One region of the Pseudarthrobacter sp. H2 genome, then DNA from elsewhere that is predicted to be linked to it. Evidence: riboswitches for the same ligand, from Rfam matches in the RefSeq annotation. Region 1 holds a riboswitch; each other region holds the start of a gene.
What was found. A riboswitch is a leader RNA that binds a small molecule or an ion and turns the genes downstream of it on or off. The one in region 1 is predicted to bind cyclic di-AMP.
Positions count from the first base shown of each region.

Region 1 (7,040 bases):
GGTGCCGGTGCGGTGCCGGTGCTGCGGCCCCGCCCGTGCCGGGAGCAGCGGCGGGAGCAGCACCGGGAACAGCGGCGGGAACAGAGCCCGGCAGAGCGGCGGCGTCATCGGAGCCGTACTCATCCCCGGCAGCGGCTGCACCGCCGTGTGGGGGTCCTGGGGTCATGTCCCGGAGACTTCGGTGGCCGCGTAGCCCGAGGCGAGTGCCCGGGCCACCCCCACGGCGGCCTGCATGGCGACGGCGTCGGTGGCCTGCCCTGAACCGGAGGCCAGCCCCGCGGCAAAGCCCGCGATGAAGGTGGTCAGCGGGGCGGCGGGGCGCACCACGGAATGGGCTGCCACGCCGGCCAGGGCAAGGACCTCGTTGATGTCGATCTCGACGTCTTCCAGCTCCAGTGCCTGGAGCAGCGCACGGCACCAGTCTTCCAGCGTTTCATCCTGGCTTTTCACCGTTTGCCTCCAAAGTCGAGTTCAGCTGCGGAGCTCCGGGCCGGCCGCCCGGATCGTTGCCCTGGATCCGGCCGGTTACCCCCAGGGCGGAGGCGTCGTCCCAGGTGTCCACATCGTCTGTGGAACCGGAGGGGACACGAACTGCCCGCACCTCAAGACTAGCAAGAAGGGCGAATGCCGAGGCGTCTTTCAGCGCACCCCGGTGAGCCGCTTCCGCGGCGGAGCGGTGCAGCGCCGCCGTGCCATAGAAACCGATCAGGGGTTGTTTCCGTCCGTCGGCGGAGAGCGCCATGACGCCGTCTCGGCCGGATTGTCCGGCGTCGTCCACGGCTGCGGCGAGCGACCGCACCGCCGTGTCCACGCGCGGCATGTCGCACGCCAGGACGAGGGTCAGGGGTGCCGGGCCCGCGGCGCGGCGGGCGGCATAGTCCTGTTCCAGGGCGGAGAGCCCGGCGGCGATGGCTGCGGCCGGACCCGCGAACGGCGGGTCCTCCCGGCAGTTCAGCACGCCGGCCGGCAGCGTCCCCGGGTCCGGGCCGACGACGGCGATCGCCTGTGCGCCGCGGGCCGCCTGCAGCGCGAGATCGAGGAGGGTGGCGCCGTCGTACCGGAGTCCGGCTTTGGGCGCGCCGCCTAAACGGGAGGACCGCCCCCCGGCGAGAATAACCGCATCAAATTCCACCGGCCCAGCCTAGCCCGGCCACGGGCCGGACGGGTGCGCCCCTCCGGCTGTGCTCGTCCGGCTGCGCCGGTGCGCCCTTCCGGGGGCCGGTTTCAGGCCGCGGATTCCGGCAGCAGAAAGGGATCCCAGTCCGGCGCCGGCTTTTCGAGTTCCTTGATCTGCCACCTCGTGCCCTTCGGCGGCGCCGGGACAAAGCCCAGTTTCCAGCCCATTTCCGCCGGGGTGTGGTCCCCCTTGGCATTGTTGCAGCGCAGGCAGGCGGCCACGAGGTTTTCCCACGAGTCCGCCCCGCCCCGGGACTTCGGGTGGACATGGTCCACCGTGTGGGCGCCCTTCCCGCAATAGGCGCAGCGCTGCCCGTCCCGGCGGAGCACACCGCGCCGGCTGACCGCCGTTATCGTGTTGTAGCGGGGCCTGATGTAGCGGTGCAGGAGAATGACCGAGGGCCGGCCCAGTATGTCCTGGGGCCCGACGACGGGCTCCTCCCCTTCGGCCACCACACTGGCCTTTCCGGTCAACACAAGAACAAGCGCCCGGCGGAAGGTAACAACCGCCAGGGGTTCATATCCAGCATTCAGAACGAGCGTGCGCATGCACATACCTCTTCACGGCCGCACCCGCCAGGGGCACGAGGGCCGGCTGCCCTCTGCATGGTCGGGCTATGGATCGACACCACAAGAGTAAACACTCAGGTGCCGTATCACCGAATTTTTTCGGCCGCCCCGGTCCGTGATCCGGGAAATTCATTCCCCGGCAATGCAAAGAACCCCTGCCGCAGGGGCAGGGGTCCTCTTCAAATCTTGAGCTGATCCAGCCTGTTGAGGCCGGGTTGCAGCTGGGTTGAGCCTGCGGCCTAGCCGCCGACGCGGATGAAGACCGGGCCCGAGCCGACGTTGACGGTCTGCAGGGACGTGGTTCCACCGTTCCAGCCGCCGTGGACGGCCATGCCGTTGCCGACGTAAACAGCGATGTGGGCCATGCCCGCGCCACCGTTCTGGTAGTAGGCGAGGTCGCCCGGCTGTGCCTCGGCGGCGCTCACGGTACGGCCCAGGGACAGGTAACCTGCCGGCCAGCCGTGGAAGTTGACGCCAGCCGCAGCCAGGGCGTTCGTGACCAGCGCGGTGCAGTCCTGCGAAACGCCGATCTGTGCGTAGGCTGCAGCAGCGACGGTTGCGCCGCTGCCGATGCCGGCCGGTGCCAGCGCGGAGCCCGCGGCTGCGAGCTGGGTGCCACCGGTCGCAGCGGCGCCGGTCGAGTCCTGGACCTTGACCACGGGCTTGGCGGCCTCGACGACGGGAGCCGGCGAAGTGGACACGGCCGGCTTCTCGTAGGAGATCGCAATCGTGGAAGCAGCGGAAATCGTTGCCGGCGCAGCCGACTGGACGTCCAGGGCGGAAGCGGAGGTGGATTCGCGCTGAACGTTGGTCTCGGCAGCGTTGGCTGCGATACCGCTGGTCAGGACCAGACCGGATGCGGCAGCGATGACGGCCGCCTGGCGGCCCATGCCGCCGGCGTTGTCGCCGACAGCCTTGGCGATGACAGCAAGCGAGTTGGTCTTGGTGACCTCGGCGCGGTGCCGTGCGATTGCACGAGTAGTCATGAAGTTCTCTCTTTCGTGATCCTTGGATCGCGCCTTTTGGGCGCGAACAGAGGACGCTCCGGCATCTTGGGGGTACGCCGGATCGCCCCGAATGGGTTACTTAGCGAAGGGTGTACTGCGAAGACGCGCCAAAAGCGGGAACTGCATGCAGGTGCTTGGCCTGCGGGCCGGTCTCAGTAGAGATCGAGACGGCGGTGTGAGCTCCAATCCGGGCGCCGGCAAGGGCAGCACGGGACTTGGATTTCAGCGGGCTCGTACGAGCCGCGCCAGCGCGGTGGCGCGCAGCATTGTGGCGTGAAGTCACGAAAGTAGCCTCTCCCAATGCCTGCGAGGTGAGCTGTCGGATTCGGATGGGAGTCACCCGGCCACGCTGCTTCCTTCGGAAGCTTTGCGACTTAACCCCAAGGCCTTCTTGCGAAGACCAAAATTGGTTCCCCCGCCCCTGCCAGACGATGTCATGCGAACGGACCTTGAGCGGTGGCAGAGTTAGGCAATCCACTCAAGAGCGCCAACTCCGGAGGAGTTGGCGTACCTCATACGGTACAGGAGTCCGGATTCAATGTCACATTCAGATCACGGCGTGTCAGAGGAATTCGAGAGTAATCCATCGGCTTGGCCTAGAGCCAGCCCAGCGGGTCAACGACGTCGCCGTTGACCATCACTTCGAAGTGGAGGTGGCAGCCGGTGGAGGCGCCGGTGGTGCCGCTCATCGCAATGATGTCGTCTCGGGAGACCTTCTGGCCGACATGGACGGAGGACGAGGACAAGTGGTTGTAGGTGGTCTCCAGGCCGTTGCCGTGGTCGATCACGATGCGGTTTCCGCCGCCGTAAGGGTGCCAGCCCGAGAACGTCACGGTGCCGCTGGCCGCTGCGTGGACTGCCGTTCCGCACTGGGCCGCATAGTCCTGGCCCCGGTGGAACTCGCCGGCGCCGCCCGTGATCGGGCTGACGCGGTAGCCGAAGGGCGAGGCCGTGACCATCTGCTCCAGCGGGGCGCCGAGGGTGCCGGCCGACGCGGCGCGTGTGATGGTGCCGACGGACTGGGCACTCAGGAGCTGCTTGAGTTTTCCGTCCGGATCGCCCTTGGTGCTGACGGCCGTGCGGCTGAAATCGATCTTGGCGGCGGCGGCGGTCACGTCCGGCTGGGCTGCGGCGGGAGTTCCGGGGCCGGTGGCCATCACCGGGCCGGTGGCGGGGAGCGCGACCGTCAGGACCAGGCCCGTGGCGGCGAGGGCGATCCCTGCCTTCTGCCCCACACCGCTGGCGGCGGCGAAGTCCGTTACCTGGCGGAACGGACTTCGGCGGCCCCGGCGTTCATCACGCTGCGCGTCCCGCGGGCGGGCGGCCTGCAGGGCCGCTGCCGGACGCGGCTCCGGAGCGGGACCGGTCGCACGGCGACGGCCCCTGGTGGTCTGGGTGGTCAAGAACGGTTCCTCTCTGGATAGCCTGCGAAGTTAGCTGTCGGATTCGGGTCAGAGAGATCAAAGACCCGGCCCGCCAGGGCAAGCATCCAGGCACAGAGGCATCCCGGGGGTCCTCGGTGGAGTGTGCATGCTGCTGACGGACTTCACCCCGAGACTGTTGGAAAAACAGCCGGAAATGGTTCCCCCGCCCCTGCCAGCAGGTGACTCTGCGACTGATCCGCTGGCAGGGCTCGGCTTCGGATCAGGTAACGCTTTGGTATCGGTAGTGGCCTTAACTATAGGCGATTAAACCGACCGGTAATAACTCCGTGATCTTCGACATGCACAACTCACGGGACGTCCCATGTCCGGCAGCCCCGGAGGTCAGCCGACCGTCACAAACACATGGGCGGCCACCTCAGGCGGCAGCTCCAGGGCACCCTCGATGTCCGGCACGCGGACCGAAATATACTCTCCCACCCGTTCCAAGGAGACCCGGGCGCCCGGTCTGATTCCGCCTTCATCGAGCTGGACCAGCAGTTCAGGCTCCACCTGGATCGGCTCGGCCAGGCGGTTGACGGTGATCCGCGAGCCCGCGCCGTAGCCGGCCATGGCTTCCAGCAGGTTCACCACCCCGTCGGTGCGGGCCTTGGACGGCAGGCCGCCGAGCTCGGCAAGCCCGGGGATCGGATTTCCGTACGGGGAGACAGTCGGGTGGTTGAGCAGGTCGAAGATGCGCCGCTCGACGCGTTCACTCATCACATGTTCCCACCGGCACGCTTCCTCGTGGACGTAGGCCCAGTCGAGGCCGATCACGTCGGCAAGCAGGCGTTCGGCGAGGCGATGCTTGCGCATGACTTCGATGGCGCGTTTCCGGCCCGTTTCCGTCAGCTCAAGGTGCCGGTCGCCGGAAACGACGACGAGGCCGTCGCGCTCCATGCGCCCGATGGTCTGGGAGACGGTGGGCCCGGAGTGGCGGAGCCGTTCGGCGATGCGGGCGCGGAGCGCGATGATGTTCTCTTCTTCAAGTTCCAGAATGGTCCGAAGATACATCTCGGTGGTATCAATCAGATCCGTCATTCAGCTCAGCTCCTCGAGCGCCGTCCGTGCGTCATTCCCACCGTACCGCGTGCAGGATGCGCCTTGGCGGGGTCCGCCGTACGTTCGCAGGACAGCTTAGCCTATTTTGAATTACTCTGGATAATCTTCCGGGCGGCTGGCTCGGCCGGCGTAGGCGCAGGCACGGGTTCCGGGCGGCTCCCAATGACCGGACTATGACGGGGCCTTTCCCGTGAGTTCCCGCGAGCCCGGAACAGTCAGGCAGAATGAAAGGGAGGCTTCGCTTCAGCCATCCTGCCAAGCCACCTCCCGCACCACGCTACGAACCAGCCGAAAATTGGAGCCACTGTGAGCGACACCAGCATCACGATCCCCGCAAACCTCCTGCCCCAGGACGGACGGTTCGGCGCCGGACCGTCCAAGGTCCGTCCGGAACAGATGCAGGCCCTCTCCGCGGCGTCGGCCACGCTGCTGGGAACCTCCCACCGCCAGGCGCCGGTCAAGAACCTGGTCGGCTCCATCCGGAACGGGCTCAGCGGGTTCTTCCGCGCCCCGGAAGGCTACGAGGTGGTCCTGGGCGTCGGCGGCTCCACCGCATTCTGGGACATCGCCAGCTTCGGCCTCGTCGAGAACAAGGCGCAGCACCTGTCCTTCGGCGAGTTCGGCTCAAAGTTCGCCTCAGCCACCAACAAGGCACCCTTCCTGGCCGCGTCCTCCATCATCACGTCCGAGCCCGGCACGCGTCCCGCCGCCCGGGCGGAGGCCGGCGTCGACGTCTACGCGTGGCCCCAGAACGAGACGTCGACCGGTGTTGCCGCTCCCGTGAAGCGGGTGGCCGGGGCCGATGAAGGATCGCTCGTGCTGGTGGACGCCACGTCCGCCGCCGGCGGCCTGGACGTGGATGTGGCCGAAGCCGACGTCTACTACTTCGCGCCGCAGAAGAACTTCGCTTCCGACGGCGGCCTGTGGCTCGGCCTGTTCTCCCCGGCAGCGCTGGAGCGTGCCGCCCGGATCAAGGCCGGCGACCGCTGGATCCCGGATTTCCTGGACCTCCAGACGGCCATCGACAACTCGCGGCTGAACCAGACCTACAACACCCCGGCGCTGGCCACCCTGGTCACCCTGGACGCCCAGGTGCAGTGGCTCAACGCCAGCGGCGGACTGGACTTCGCCGCCGCCCGGACCGCGGACTCCGCCGGCCGGATCTACCGCTGGGCCGAGGCCTCCGAGTACGCGACGCCGTTCGTGGCCAGGGCCGAGGACCGGTCCAACGTCATCGCCACGATCGACTTCGACGAATCGATCGACGCAGCCGCCATCGCCAAGGTGCTCCGTGCCAACGGCGTCGTGGACACCGAGCCGTACCGCAAGCTCGGCCGCAACCAGCTGCGCATCGCCACCTTCGTGGCGATCGAACCGGACGACGTGTCCGCGCTGCTGGAGTGCATCGATTTCGTGGTGGCCGAGCTCAAGAGGTAGCTGTCCACGAGCCGGCGCTGGGCGTCAGTGCTCGACGGCGTCGTCCGGGTTTCCTGCCCGGGCGGCGCCGTTCCCGTTCTTGTCGGTATCTGTGCCGGCGCCTGTGCCGGCGCCTGCGGGGCGGCCGGATTCGAGGCGGAAGTAGCGCAGCCCGCCGGCCCGGCGGTCAAAGCGGATCCGCAGGTGCTCGGCCCGGATAATCCACAGCAGCCCGATCAGCGCCGCGACCAGGCCGGAGGCCGCCGCGACACCCATCGACCAGCGGGCACCGGCGATGTTGGCCACCCAGCCCACGAGGGGCGCCCCGATGGGGGTGCCGCCCATGAAGATGGCCATGTAGAGGGCCATCACCCGGCCCCGCATCACC
Region 1 covers NZ_CP189594.1:3,385,063-3,392,102, forward strand. Annotated here, with positions in the region: gene ACQCSZ_RS15785 (molybdopterin-binding protein) at 1-166, opposite strand, end outside; gene ACQCSZ_RS15790 (DUF6457 domain-containing protein) at 163-450, opposite strand; gene mobA (molybdenum cofactor guanylyltransferase) at 434-1,132, opposite strand; gene ACQCSZ_RS15800 (HNH endonuclease) at 1,225-1,725, opposite strand; gene ACQCSZ_RS15805 (NlpC/P60 family protein) at 1,986-2,732, opposite strand; cyclic di-AMP (ydaO/yuaA leader) riboswitch at 3,041-3,200, opposite strand; gene ACQCSZ_RS15810 (M23 family metallopeptidase) at 3,350-4,156, opposite strand; cyclic di-AMP (ydaO/yuaA leader) riboswitch at 4,161-4,372, opposite strand; gene ACQCSZ_RS15815 (metal-dependent transcriptional regulator) at 4,520-5,215, opposite strand; gene serC (phosphoserine transaminase) at 5,543-6,673, shown strand; gene ACQCSZ_RS15825 (MFS transporter) at 6,698-7,040, opposite strand, start outside.

Region 2 (7,040 bases), 390 kb from region 1:
TTCACGCCGGCCCACCCCGGCTGCGCGCAGGCGGAAGAACTCCTCGCGTTTTCCCACCGTCACGCGGACACTGCGGATGCCGGCGGCCTTGGCCCAGTTATGACACGTATCTTTGCTCAGGCCGAGCTGCCTGGCCGCTTCGGTGACGCTGCCGACACTATCCAGGACAGTGAAGAATTCGGCTTTCTGGGCCTGCGAGTATTTCCGGTTGGGCCCCTTGATCTTCCTTGCCCGTTTAGGCAATGCTCCGGTCTCGTGGACCCAGGCGTAGCAGGCGGCGGTGCTCAGCCCCAGCTCTGAAGCCGCAGCCGAGACGTTCCCGAGGCGGTCCAGGAGCGTGAAGAACTCGTCCTTCTGAGCCTGCGTATACTCCCGGCGGGGTTCCGAACCCTTCACACCCGACTTGAGGTGGATCCCTGCTTGCCGGACCCACTTGCGGCACGTTGCCGCCTTGAATCCGAGCTCTCTGGCCGCCGCGGCGGCACACTCCAGCCGCTCCAGCACAGCGAAGAATTCATCCTTCTCGGCCTGCGAGTACCGCCTGTAGGTGTTCTTCTGTGACGGCGTGGGCGGAGGACCCGATTTTCCCTTTAAAGAAGATTCTTGATTTGAAGACGGCAAGGTCGTTGCAACTCCCGAAAATCTGGGGTGTTGCAACGACCGCTAGAACTGAAGAACGCGGGGATTCCGCACGTCATGCCAGACGTAACTTCGGCTTAAAGGAAGTGCACCGCCGCCGCGGTCTACTTCGTCAGGGCGCGAGCAGCGGGCAGATGTTGGTTGCAGTGCCCGATCCGGAGAATCTTCTCAACTCCGTGAAATCCAGGTTGAGGGCATAGTTGACGTTGCCGGTCGTCAGGTAAAGGCCGTCAGGGGAGGGGAGGAGGAGCAGGTTCCTTCCCGTGGAAGTGACTTCGATCCTGTCGCTCAGGAATTCATAGCGGCTGACGCCGGTGATGACGTAATTGAGAGTCTTGCCGTTGGCCGTCAGTGTTATCTTCAGGCCCGGTGACGTGCTGATGACTATGCCGTTGGGCTTCGTGATGTTCTTGACCTTACCGGTGAGCTGTATGTCGACGGGAAAGCCGCAATTGGTCAAGGTCCCCGAAGCCGGAACAGGTGGCGTCGGCGGGCCCTTCCCTTCCGGTGGCGCCGCAGCGGCCGGGCTGGCTCCTGCGAGGGCCGCAGCAACAAGAGCCGTCGAAATTACCCATTTTTTCATGTTGTGCTCCCTAGATTTTTTGTGCCCGGAGTGGGCGCGCCGCGTGGAAGACGATTGAAGGCGGCGGTGCCCCAGCTTCCCTCCAGGACCTTGCAAAAACCTTGGAAGCGAAAACCCGAGGCCCCGGATCACGGGGATCCGGGGCCTCGGGTTGAGCGGCTGGCTGTTGCCGGCTTAGTACCAGTTGTGGGCGTAGTGGAAGTTCAGCGCGCCGCAGGGGGAGCCGTAGCGGTCCTTGACGTAGTCCAGGCCCCAGTTGATCTGGGTCCGGTAGTTCGTCATATAGTCAGCGCCGGCGCTCGCCATCTTTTCGGCCGGCAGGGACTGGACCACACCGTAGGCGCCGCTGCTGGCGTTGGTGGCGGTGGTCTTCCAGTCGGACTCCTTGGTCCAGAGCTTCGTCAGGCACTGCATCTCGCCGGCGGCCCAGCCGTAGGCGGGGAGCTGGGCGGCGGCGTAGGCCTGCGCCCCGGCGGGGTCATCGACGGCAACAGGGGGTGCGGGAGCCGGGGCCACTGCGGGAGCCGGGGCCACTGCGGGAGCCGGAGCAGGAGCCGGAGCCGGGGCCGCCGCCGGTTCTGGTGCAGGGGCCGCCGCTGGAACCGGTGCCGGTGCCGGCGTTTCCGCGGGCTTCACTTCGGAGGACTGGGGAGCGATGCTGCCTCCGGCTGCGGTGGCAGGCTGCGCCGCGATCTGGGCCTTCTCGAAGTTGAGCTTCGGCAGCGGATTTGCGGCCGTGGGGGACGCCTCGGAGGCCAGAGTGCCGGCGTTCGGGGCGGCGGTGTCGGAGGCCTGGACGGCAGCGCTGACTCCGACCAGCACCACGCAGGCGGCCGCGGTGACGACGGCAGCGCGGCGGCCGGTGGAGCCGATTCCGGCGGCAAAACGGGACAGTGCTGAAGCGGGCCGGGCCGGTTCGGCGCGGTGGCGCGAGTGGGTGGAACGGGATTTGGGTAAGGCGCCCTCGGGGCGCGTTTGTACCTTGGATTCAGTCATAATCGCCTCTCAACGCCGGCGGAGTTAGCTGTCGGGTTCGGATGGGAAGTCCGGCCGCACGGAATTTCACGTGTCGGCTTCACCCCAAGGGCGCATGCGTGCAAAATGCCCGGGACCTGGGTTCCCCACCTCTGCCTGGTCCAGCGGAATCCGGGAAGCGGCAGAGTTTGGCGTCCGTCCGGATATGCGGCCCCAATGGCGGCCGCACCCTAAAAACGGTACAGGAGCCGGGAGCTTAAGTCACATTTTGATAACAGGAACCACGACGGCGGTGCGTCGGCTTGCGCCCGCCGCGCTTTCGTTAACCGCCTGGCGGGGCCGGCGGAAAGCGCACGGCGAACTCCGTGCGGCCCGGCCGGGAGGTGACCTCGACGGTACCTCCGTGGGCCTCCGCGATCGACTGCACGATGGACAGCCCCAGCCCGCTGGTCCCCTCGGCGGTGGGCGAGACCGCGGTGGCAGGGGGCCCGCCGGCAGGCATCGCGGCCGTCTTCCCCGGCGCCCCGGCCGTGATGGCCGCCTCCGCCCTGGCGGGTGCCGCCGTCGTGACCGCCGGGTTCTTCCGCGCCGCGTCTGCCCGCGCGAAGCGGGCAAAGACCCGGCCGATGAACTCGGGCGCGATCCCGCTGCCGTTGTCCATCACCGTCAGCACGGCGCTGCCGTCCGCCGAACGCATCACGCCGGTGACCACCGTGGTCCCGGGCGTGGTGTGCTTGCGCGCATTCGAGAGCAGGTTGGCCAGCACCTGGTGGAGCTGGGTCGCATCGCCGCGCACCACCACCGGTTCTTCCGGGAGCTCCAGTTGCCAGACACGGTCCGGGGCCATGACCTTCTCGTCGCTGACGCTCTCGATCGCCAGCTGCGTGAGGTCGACGTCGCTGAGCTTCAGCGGCTGGCCCTCGTCCAGCCGCGCCAGCAGCAGCAGATCCTCCACCAGGGTGGTCATCCGCACGGACTGGCTCTGCACCCGCGCGAGGGATCTTTCCCCGTCCGGCGTGAAATGCTCGGTCATCCGCATCAGCTCGGTGTAGCCGCGGATGGCGGTCAGCGGGGTGCGCAGCTCGTGCGAGGCGTCGGCCACGAACTGGCGCACCTTCATCTCGCTGACCTGCCGCGCCTCGAGCGCGTTGGAGACGTTCTCCAGCATCTGGTTCAGCGCGTAGCCCACGCTGCCCACTTCCGTTCCGGGATGGGCGGCCGACGCCGGGACCCGCACCGCGAGTGCCACCTCGCCGGCGTCGAGCGGGAGGCGGGACACCTTGGTGGCCACCTCGGACAGCTGCTCAAGCGGTTTCATGGTCCGCCGGATCAGCGCGGTCCCGGCGAGGCCGATCAGCACGAGGCCGCCGGCGGAGACCACCACCATGGTCCAGACCAGTGAGGTCAGGGTGTTCTGCTTGTCGGCCAGCGGCAGCCCGGTGACGATCACGTCACCGTAGGGTGCCTGCACGGCGGTCAGCCGGTAGGCGCCGGCGGAGAGAGTGCGGTCCACGGGGATGCCGTTGGGCGTCAGGGCGAGGAGGGCATGGCCGTCGTCGGGGGACAGGCCCTTCCGGGTGGCGTCCTCGGCAAGGAAACCGGCGCTGCTGACCGCGCCGCCCAGGATCCGGGCGTTGAGGGTGCCGATGCCCTGGCCCCGCGCCTCGAGGGGATCCGGCCGGCCGACCCCGGTGTTTCCCGGGGCCGGACGGCCGAATTCCCGCGCGCGGCCGGAGGCCTGGTCAAGCTGGGTGTCGAGCTGACGGGTGAGGAAGAGGTCCATGGAGGCATAGCTGAACAGTCCGACAGCGCCGCAGATGGCCACGAGCAGGGCCATCGCAACGAGGACCAGACGGGTGCGCAGATGCCAGGTGGAGGGGTTGCGCCAGTCTCGGCCCGGGGGGCGGCTGGCGCCGGAGAGGGTGGGCACCGGCTACTCTGCCGGCTTCAGGACATACCCGGCCCCGCGCACCGTATGGATCATGGGCGTGTGGTTGGCGTCGACCTTCTTGCGCAGGTAGGAGATGTACAGCTCGACGATGTTGGCCTGTCCGCCGAAGTCATAGTCCCAGACCCGGTCCAGGATCTGGGCCTTGCTGATGACGCGCTTGGGGTTCTCCATGAGGTAGCGCAGCAGTTCGAACTGCGTGGCCGTGAGGTGCAGTTCCGCGCCGGCCCGCGTGACTTCCCGGGTGTCGACGTTGAGGACGAGGTCCCCGACGACGAGTTCCGCGGTGTCCATGGCGGCGACACCGGAGCGCTGCACCAGCCGGTGCAGGCGCAGCAGTACTTCCTCCATGCTGAACGGCTTGGTGACGTAGTCATCCCCGCCGGCGGCCAGGCCGGTGATCTTGTCCTGCACGGCGTCCTTGGCGGTCAGGAACAGGGCGGGCACCTCCGGCGCGAAGGCGCGGATCCTGCCCAGCAGCTCCACGCCGTCGAACCCGGGAAGCATGACGTCGAGCACCAGCACGTCCGGGCGGAACTCCTTGGCAAGCTTGACCGCCTCGGGACCGTCGGCGGCGACGGCCACGGACCAGCCTGCCATCCGCAGGCCCATGCTCATGAGCTCGGACAGGCTGGGCTCGTCGTCCACGACCAGCGCGCGGATGGGCGAGCCGTCCGGATGCGTGAGCTGGGGAAGGTTGTTGGTCATGGAGTGTGAAGTGGCCATGGGACAACTCTCTGTTCTGGGCGTTAGGTGCGGCTTTGCGGATCCTGTGCGGCGCCTGTGAATCCCAGCGTAGCGAGCTGGGTGCATCCGCGGGCATCTGCTGAGCCGGCAGCCGGTGCACCGGCGGCCTTTCGCGGCGGCCGGCAGGTCACAGCCACGGCTGGTGAGCCGCACAGCGCAGGCACAGGATTGCCCAGCACCCTGATGGGGACCTCGATTCCGTCCCCATTGAAGGAGAACGCCATGAGCGGACAGCAGCCCGGGCCCGTGCCGGAAACCACCCCGGACGGCGCCGCGGCGCCCGGGTGGGGTGCGCCCGGTTCGGGTGCCCCCGGTTCGGGTGCCCCCGGTTGGGGCGCACCGCCGCAGGATTTGGCCGGGCCGGCCCAGGGCCGGGGCGCGGCGGGGGTACCTCGACGGGGAAGTCCGACCGCGAAACCCTGGACCCTCAAGCGCGGCCTCGTCGTCGCCGGTGCCGCCGTGGTGCTCGCGGCCGGTGCCGGATTCGGGGTCTACGCCCTGACGTCCAATTCGGCGGCGGCCGATGGAACGGCAGCCGCCGGAACGGCACCCGTCGGCCCCGGCGGCCAGGGCTTCGCCCCGGGCGGCACCGGCGGGCAGGGCTTCGCCCCGGGCGGCACCGGCGGCCAGGGCGGCGCCGGTAACTTCGCGCCCGGCGGCGTAGGCGGGGGGCTTACCGCTGCCGTGCACGCCGAGTACGTCGTCCTGCAGGGCGGCGCCTACGTCGCCAAGGCCGAACAGCTCGGCACCGTGACCGAGATCAGCCAGGGTTCCGTCACCGTGAAGAGCAGCGACGGCTTCACGCGCAGCTACCCGCTGGGCGCCGATGTGGTCGTGGGCAGGCAGCAACAAAGGCGTCAGCAAGGCGGAGGCAGTACCGGCAGCCAGCTGGGCGTGGCGGACATCGTCGCCGGGGCGTCGGTGCGGATCGTGGCCGTCAAGAACGGTGCTGACTACGCAGCTGAGTCGGTGGTGGTGGCGGCAACGGCGGCTGCCACCGGCCAGACCAACTGAGCCAGCTGAGCCTGAGGAACTGAGCCAACTAATCCTGACGAACTGAGCCTTAACGGGCCCGGACCGGAGAAAACATCCCCCGCAGTCCGCAGCCCGAAGCCAGGCCCGGGCCGGACAGCGCGGCCACTCCGTGGACGGTGGACAGAGGTTGCGCGGGCAGGACAGTTTCGCCGGGTTACATTACAGTGAAGGATTCCGGAGACAACGGGGTCATCGCCGAACAATGTTCGACGATGGTCCCGATCGACCTCCTAAAGGCATTAAATATGTCTTATTTCATCGTCCATACGGAATTGTGACTTGCACTACATTTCGGCATTCTGTCTCAGGATGTGGAACCTGCGGCCCTTTGTTACTTGCAAGTTCCCATTGTTACGATGCACACTTCAATTGTGAACAAGAACTCAACAGCACCTGCACCCGCAGCTTCCTGGATCAGCACACCCGCTGTAACCGAGATGCGCTGTTGTCGAATGCACGCCTAACTTTTACACCCCAAAGGTTTCTAGGCATTCGCCCCCAGCCCAGCGTCGGGCGCCCCTCCCCAGTTTTCATTGCGGGGAAAGACAGCATTCGAGCCGCGATGACGGCCATTCACATTGAGGTAAGCATTCATGTCAGTTGCATCTGGATACGTCCACATCTCCGTCCGTAATGCCGGCAAGGCCGGCCAGGCCTCCGGCATCCGCCAGGGCTTCGGCGGCGGCGCGGCCTTCACTCCCGCCGGCTCTGGCAACAGCTTCCCGGCGCCCGGCTACGCCGCCCAGGGCTACAACCCCAACTCGTACGGCCAGTTGCGCGCCGTTCCCGCCGCGCCGGCCACGGCGCCCGCCCCCGTGATTGCCCCCGGTGCCGCCGGCGCAGACCGTCCGGCTGCGGCCGACAACGTTGCCCGCGGCTTCGTGCTGTACATGGGCATCGACGAAGATACTGCGGCGGCTGCCGGCACTTCCATTGCCAAGCTCGCCCAGGAGATCCGCGCCTACGCACAGTCCCTCGTCTCCGGCGCCGAAAGCTACGCCGCCGTCGCCGTGGCACCGGCCAGCGCCCCGGGTTCCGCACTCGACGTCGTCCGCTCCACCTTCGGTGACCCGACAGCCGGCCCCCGCCAGCGTACGGAGACAGCACGCCCGC
Region 2 covers NZ_CP189594.1:3,778,692-3,785,731, reverse strand. Annotated here, with positions in the region: gene ACQCSZ_RS17540 (IS30 family transposase) at 1-15, opposite strand, end outside; gene ACQCSZ_RS17535 (hypothetical protein) at 752-1,222, opposite strand; gene ACQCSZ_RS17530 (hypothetical protein) at 1,397-2,218, opposite strand; cyclic di-AMP (ydaO/yuaA leader) riboswitch at 2,217-2,374, opposite strand; gene ACQCSZ_RS17525 (HAMP domain-containing sensor histidine kinase) at 2,520-4,127, opposite strand; gene ACQCSZ_RS17520 (response regulator transcription factor) at 4,131-4,871, opposite strand; gene ACQCSZ_RS17515 (hypothetical protein) at 5,115-5,906, shown strand; gene ACQCSZ_RS17510 (winged helix-turn-helix domain-containing protein) at 6,521-7,040, shown strand, end outside.
Region 2: linked by a shared signal. The riboswitch ahead of ACQCSZ_RS17530 (hypothetical protein) and the one ahead of ACQCSZ_RS15805 (NlpC/P60 family protein) in region 1 are both predicted to bind cyclic di-AMP.

Region 3 (7,040 bases), 1.8 Mb from region 1:
CTCCCAGCGGCAGGGGGAGCCCCAGCGCCCTCAAGCCGGCGTGGAGCAGGACCGTGCCAATCCCCAGGGACAGGCCCAACGCGATCATGTCCGGGTGGCCGGCGAGGTCGCGGAGGTTCAGGGAGGCGCCGAGCCAGACCAAGAAGACCGGCCCCAGGAAACCGTCGCTGACGGCGAAAAGCTGGCGGGCCAGCCGTCTGGGTTCGCCGACCGCGGCCACCACCAGGCCAAAGGAAAAGCCTGCCAGCATCACTGACACGTGTCCGAAGGTGGCCACCCCCGCCAGCGCGAAGAGCAGGGACAGCTGGACCCTGAGCTCCAGGGCAAACTTGCGGTCTTCCGAGAGCTGGTGCACGCGCTGGCGGGTGCCGCTGCGCTCCGCCGAGCGCAGGACGAAAAAGAGCACAGCGGCGCACGCCGCCACCGCGAGTGCTCCCAGCGCGGCGCGGCCGGCGTTCGGCGGATCCACGGCCAGCGGCAGCGCCACGATGCAGGCGATGTCGGCGATGGCCACCTGTGCTGTCATGGCCACCACGGACGGCCCGCCCAGACGCAGGGAATCAACAATCGGGAGGACCAAGGCAGCGGACGAGGACGCCAGCAATACCACGTACAGGGGAGCGTGCCCTGTGCCGAAAGCCAAGCCCATCCCGGTTCCGATGACGGCAGCCGCGATCGCCGCAGCGATGGCCTGGCCGAAGCCCTTACCGAGAGCGGAGCGGATCTGCGGATCCCTGAGCGGCACATGGGATCCTGCCACGAACATCATCAGGGCAAAACCCATGTTCGCCAGAAGGCTGAACGTGGGATCTTCCGAATCGACCAGGGAAAGCCCCGTCCGCCCGATCACGATGCCTGCCAGCAGCTCGCCCAGGACCACCGGCAGCCGCCAGCGCACCGGCAGGGCGAGCAGGGGGCCGGCGAGGGCGACGGCGGCGATCAGCGCCAGGGACAGGAACGTCACCGCGCGCCCGGCCTGGCCGGAACCTGGGTCCCCGGATCGGCCAGTTTGACGGGGATGGGCGTGTTCTCGTCCGTCAGATAGGACGCGCAGACCCGGTGGTACCCGTCCGCGATCTGCGCTGCGACGCCGGCGTTCATGTTTCCCCGGACCAGCAGCACCGGGGACAGCTTTTTTCCGGTGGCGATCTTGGCCAGATCCGCGGCGACGTGGGCGTTTTGCGGCGTAAGGAGCGGCAGCCCGGAGGCGCGCAGAATGTCTTTCGCGAGCTGGTGCGTCACCGGGGCGTTGCGCATGGACTGCACGATTAGGGCTGCATTGATGGCGTCGGTCAGCAGCGCAAGGTATCTCTCCGCGGCCGGGTAGTCATGCTCCTCGGGCTCCGGGAGCCAGATAACTGATGCCGCGTCATCACTTTTCCTGGAGTCTTTGGCCATGGAATGAGCCTAATCCCGTCCCGTCCAACAAGCGCTCGACCGCAGGCTTTACCCGCCGGGCCGGCGTTCCACCACTGCGTAGGCCCTGCCGTCGAGGAACTCCCAGTCCGTGACCACCATGAACCCCAGGGCGTCCACCCGGTCGTTGAGGACGTGGACGTCAAAGCCGCCGTCCCGGGGTTCGGCGTCCCACGTCCCTACGCGGACTTCCTTTCCCTCCAGGATCAACAGCTCGGTATTGACGTCAAAGTCCTCCTGCGGCTGACTGCTCAGCTGACAGATGGCGACACAGGGGCTGGTCATGTCGGGCCTCCGCTTCGGGGACAGGCTGATGGCATCATCATATGCCTGGGGCCCTACCATCCCGAGAGGGAACGGCCGGCCAGAACCGCCCGGCCGTTACCTGAATGTGACAATGGGCCGTCTTCCCCGTACGGTGGATAAGTGCCTGTTGTCTCCGATACGGGCACTCCCCAGCCGATTGCCTAACTCTGCCGCGGCCCGGGGCATCTCGTACCAAACGTCCGGCAGAGACGGGGAAACCACTTTTGATCTGCTGTTACGCAGGTCTTGGGGTGAAGCCGCACGGCCCGCAACTGCGGGCCCGAGTGCGGCCGGGTGCCTCCCATCCGAATCCGACAGCTCACCTCGCAGGCATTGGGAGAGGCTACATTCATGTCTTCAAGCACGACCAATTCCAACCGCTTCACCACCCGCACCAAGCGCAACGCCGGCATCATCGGCCGCCAGGCCGCCGTCATCGCCGCCGCCTCCGGTCTCGTCCTCAGCGGCGCCATGGCCGCCAACGCCGCAGAGGTGCCCGCGGAACGCAACCCGGTGCCGGCGTCGTCCGTTGACGTCAAGGGCCAGCTCGGCGCGCCCCTTACCGCCGATGCCGGCGTGCAGATCAGCTTCGAGCGTCCGGCTGTGGCCTCCACGCCGGCTCCGGTCATCGAACAGCCCAAGCCCGTGGCAGCCGCTGCTCCTGCCGCCGTCGTGGCCCAGGCCCCCGCAGCTCCCAAGGCCGCGGTGAACGTCCAGGCAGCACCGGCCCCCGCCGCTGCTCCGGCAGCTGCTCCTGCCGCCGCCGGACGAGGCGCGGCCATGCTCGCCGCGGCCTACGGCCAGCTGGGCATCACGCAGGACTGCACCGCCATGGTGGAGAAGGCGCTCGGCGCCGCCGGCAAGCCGGTCGGTGACCTCGGCCCCCAGCAGTTCCTGAGCCAGGGCACCGTTGTGGCAACGCCCGCCCCCGGTGACATGGTGGTCCAGAGCGGCCACGTGGGCATCTACGCCGGCAACGGCCAGGTCATCAGCGGCGGCATGAACTACGTCAACGCCACCGTGGTCCACCCGCTGTCCTGGCTGACCGCCACCGGCGGTGTGACCTTCGTCCGCGCCTAAGCGACCGAGGCAAAGCTCCTGAGCCAACGCGCCTGAGCCCTGTGGATGAAGCCCGGTGATCAGCTGCCTTGGGGGCGGCTGATTGCGGGCTGGGGCGCGGCCCGTCGCGTGGGCCGGGCATTAGCCCACCACGGCCCATGACTCAGCCCGCAGCCAGCGGAAGCGCAAGCTTCATCGTGGTTCCCTCCGGGCCGGTCCGGGTTACCTCGACGGTGCCGCCGGCGGCGGTGGCGATCTCGCGGACCAGGGCCAGGCCGATGCCGAAGCTTCTTTGGCCCCCGGATCCATCCGCGCCGGGGGTCCTGACGAACCGGTCAAAGACCCGGGCCTGGTCCACACCCGTGATCCCGGATCCCGTGTCCGCCACGGTGATCACGGCGTGATTCTTTTCCACCGCCGTGCTGATGGTGACCCGCCCGCCGGGCGGGGTGTGGGCCAGGGCGTTGTCCGCCAAGGCGAGCACCGCCCGCCGCACGGAGCTCCGTTCGATCCGGGCCAGCGCCCGGCCGCCGTCGGGCGGCCCTGCGGAGGACCCCGCGGCCAGGCCCCCGGAAGACCCCGCGGTAACGGCAAGCCGGATGTCCTGCCGCGCCGCGAGCTCCTGGAGGCTTTCGGTGACGGACGCGGCGACGTCGGCCAGGTCCACCGGTTCCTTTGGGGGATCCGGTGTCGAGCCGGTCGCCGCCAGGAGCAGTTCGTTGACGATCCCCGTGAGTGTTGCCGCATCCTCCCGGATCCTGCCCAGGGCCTGGCCTGGTTTGGAGTCCGGCGCCGCGTCGCGCTGGGCGAGCTGGATGCGCGCGTCCAGGATGGCCAGGGGCGTGCGCAGCTCATGGCTGGCATCCTGGACGAACCGCCGCTGCAGGGCCAGCGCTTCGCCCAGCGGCCGGATGGCGCTGCGCGCACTGAACCACCCCACGATGCCGGCGAGCGCGACGCCTGCCACTCCGGCGATGACCATGGCCTCGACCAGGTCTTTGGAGTCGAGATAGGTATAGGCCGGCCCCGCCGCTGCGCCAGGCAGATCCGGGTGCGCCAGCTTGTTCACCAGATAGATGGTCGCGGCGGCGAGGAGGCAGAGGACCAACACGGCGCAGGCCGCGCTGATCCGCAAGGCGACCTTGAGCGAGGCCCTGCGCAGGGTTTCCTGGTCCGCTTCGCCAGCCGGCCGCGTCCGCCTATTCAAGGGCGTCGCCGATCTGGTAGCCGACGCCGTGGACCGTGCGCACCACGGTCCTGGAGATCTTCCGGCGGAGGTGGTGGACGTAGGTGTCGATCACGCCAGGCTGGTCGGTGGGGTGGAAATGCCGGCCGAGCAGTTCCTCCCGGGTAAAAACCCGGCCGGGTTCCGCGGCCAGGGCCCCGAGCAGTTCGCCCTCCTTCGCGGTGAGGGACACCAGCCGCCCGTAAACGGAGCGCACCGAGCGCGACGCCGGATCGAGTTCCCAGTCGCCGATGCTCACCGGCGTCGAGGCCGGGGTCGAAGCCGGGGCGAAGGTGCGCGTCAGGGCGCGCAGGCGCGCCGCCAGCTCGCCGGCGTCGAACGGCTTGGTCACGTAGTCATTGGCGCCCGCGTCCAGGCCCGTGACCTTCTCAGAGGTATCCCCGTGCGCCGTCAGAACCAGGATGGGCGTGGAAATCCCCTTAGCCCGCAACGCCTTGATCAGGGTGACACCGTCCATCACGGGCAAGCCGCGGTCGATCACCATGACGTCCCAGGCCTGGGTCAGCGCCAGGTGCAGTCCGTCCTGGCCGTTGGCGGCAAGCCGGATCCGGTAGTCCGGCTCCAGCAGCTCGGCGATGAGCGGCCCCAGGACGGCGTCGTCCTCCACCAGGAGCAGGGCCGGCCGGCCGTCAGCGGTAGTCATGTCAGCTATTCTTCCGTGCCAGGCCCTCCGCCGGCATGCCGTCCGCCGTGTCGTAGGGGAGGCCAGCGGTGTTTCGGGCGGGTTCGTTGGGGTCATCAACGCCGGAGACCCGGTTCCGGCGCCGGCGTTTGAGGAGCTGGACACCCCACGGCAGGACCGAGATGAGGACCATGACCACGGCGATGACGTCGATGTTCTTGGCGACGATCTCAAAATGCCCCAGCCACGTGCCCAGCAGGGTCACGGACACACTCCACGCCAGGGCCCCGACAATGTTCCAGAGCGCGAAGGACCTGTACCCGTAGCGGGCGATGCCGGCGCTCAACGGCGCAAACGTCCGGACCATGGGCACGAAACGGGCCAGCACGACGGCGGCCCCGCCGTGACGGCGGAAGAAGTCCTCGGTGGTGGCCAGGTGGGCTGTCTTCAGGATCCGGGCATCGTCCTTGAACCATCTGCGGCCGAACTTCCGTCCCAGCAGGTAGCCGACCTGGTCGCCCGCTATGGCGGCCAGGGTGACGACGCCGATCAGCACCGGCAGCGTCAGCTGCAGCTGCTGATGCAGGAGGCCGGCGGTGAAGAGCAGCGAATCCCCGGGCAGGAAGGGGAACAGCACACCGGATTCGATGAACACCATCAGTCCGATGACGCCGAGCGCCGCCGGGCCGAGGCCCTCGAGCAGGCTCGCCGGGTCAAGGAGCGAGGGGGTTCCGGCCGCGGCGGAGAGGACCGGAGCCAGTCCTGAAGCGTAAATGCTGTGCATGGCCACTTCCTTAGGGTCGGGTGGATCGAATGGATGCTGCGGACGGCAGGCGGTCCAGAATGCGGGGAGTGAATCGGTTCCACAGCCCGGCCAGCAGCAACACCGCCGCGCTCGCCGCGAGGAACGAGGCGGCCACATCGGTGGGGTAGTGGACGCCGATGTACAGCCGCGACCAGGCCACCACGAGGGCCATCAACGCAGCGGCGACGGCGGTGACCCTGGCCCAGCGTGTTCCGCGGGCCAGGAAATACAGCGCAAAGCCCAGCGCGACAGCGAACGAAACGTGGCCGCTGGGGTAACTGTTGGAGCCCGTTTCCGGCGCGAGCGGATCGAAGAGCAGTGCGGGATCGGGCCGCTGGCGGGCAACGACGAGCTTGAAGAACTCGCTGGCCGCCCAGCCGGAGCACGCCACGAGGCCGAACGCAACAGCCTTGACCAGGTCACGGCGGACCAGCCAGAGATAAAGCGCGACGACGGCGATCAGGACGACGCCGGCCGCCGGGCCGAACACCAGGTTCAGCGCCATCGCCACCACGGTCAGCGCGGCGGCGTGGTGCTGGCTAAGGTCCTGGTCCACGGCCAGCTCGGCCGTACTGCCGCCGGGCACCACCTGCGCGGTCAGACCCAGTGCTAGGACCGCGGCGGACAGCAGAATGCCCAGCAGGAGCCAGTGGCGCGCCTGCGGGAGGGCCCAAAACTGCGTGCTGCCAGCCGGGCGCGGACCGGCGGGATGCGTGGCGGAGCGGTCATGGGGTGCTGTCAATCGGTCAGCAGGCGCGGGTTCAGGCATGGAAACCTCCGGCTCGGGGCAAGGGCGCGGTCCAGCGCCTACTACCACCCTCCGCCGCGGGCTTTAAGAATCGCTTAAGAAATGCCTGGCCCGGCCTGGCCCGCGTACCGCAGCAGCACCACGCCGTTGCCGAAGGTCCGCGTCTCGAGCAAGCGGAGGTCGTCCGCGGCATCCAGCGGCTGGAACAGGGCCTTGCCGCGCCCGATCAGGACCGGGTGCACATAGATCCGGTACTCGTCGACCAGCTCCAGCCGCCTGAACGCCGTCGCGAGTTCGGCGCCGCCAAGGGCCAGATCGCCCCCGGGTTGCGCCTTGAGCCTGTTGACGTCCTCGACGACGACGTCGCGCACCACGGCGGTATTCCAGCCTGCGCTTTCCAGCGTCCTGGAGTAGACGATCTTGGGCATGTCCCGCCAGATGCCGGAGAACTCGACCATGGGGGCGGTGCTGGCCGGGTCCTGATCCGCGGTGGGCCAGAAGTCCGCCATCAGCTCGTAGGTGACGCGGCCGCTCAGGAACGCACCCATGGTGCGGAGCTCCTCGTTGAAGTGCCGGTGCAGCTCGTCATCCACCCGGTGCCAGCTGATGTCCCGCCCCGGTCCCTCGATGAATCCATCCAGGGAGACCTGCATCATCAGGATGATCTTTCGCATGACGGACTCCTCCAGCGGATGACGGGAAGCCGGCGTCGGGCGGGCGCGAGCCGGGCAAGGCCACCCACCCAGCGTACGCCGCGGCCGGATCACGACGGCCGGCTGGCCCAAGGTTTTTCCAAGGTCCAAGGCTTGCACCGGGCGGGTCCCAGGTCCACACTTCA
Region 3 covers NZ_CP189594.1:1,573,360-1,580,399, forward strand. Annotated here, with positions in the region: gene ACQCSZ_RS07465 (cation:proton antiporter) at 1-964, opposite strand, end outside; gene ACQCSZ_RS07470 (hypothetical protein) at 961-1,398, opposite strand; gene ACQCSZ_RS07475 (hypothetical protein) at 1,447-1,701, opposite strand; cyclic di-AMP (ydaO/yuaA leader) riboswitch at 1,903-2,069, shown strand; gene ACQCSZ_RS07480 (hypothetical protein) at 2,074-2,802, shown strand; gene ACQCSZ_RS07485 (sensor histidine kinase) at 2,945-3,988, opposite strand; gene ACQCSZ_RS07490 (response regulator transcription factor) at 3,981-4,670, opposite strand; gene ACQCSZ_RS07495 (DedA family protein) at 4,672-5,433, opposite strand; gene ACQCSZ_RS07500 (phosphatase PAP2 family protein) at 5,444-6,223, opposite strand; gene ACQCSZ_RS07505 (dihydrofolate reductase family protein) at 6,298-6,876, opposite strand.
Region 3: linked by a shared signal. The riboswitch ahead of ACQCSZ_RS07480 (hypothetical protein) and the one ahead of ACQCSZ_RS15805 (NlpC/P60 family protein) in region 1 are both predicted to bind cyclic di-AMP.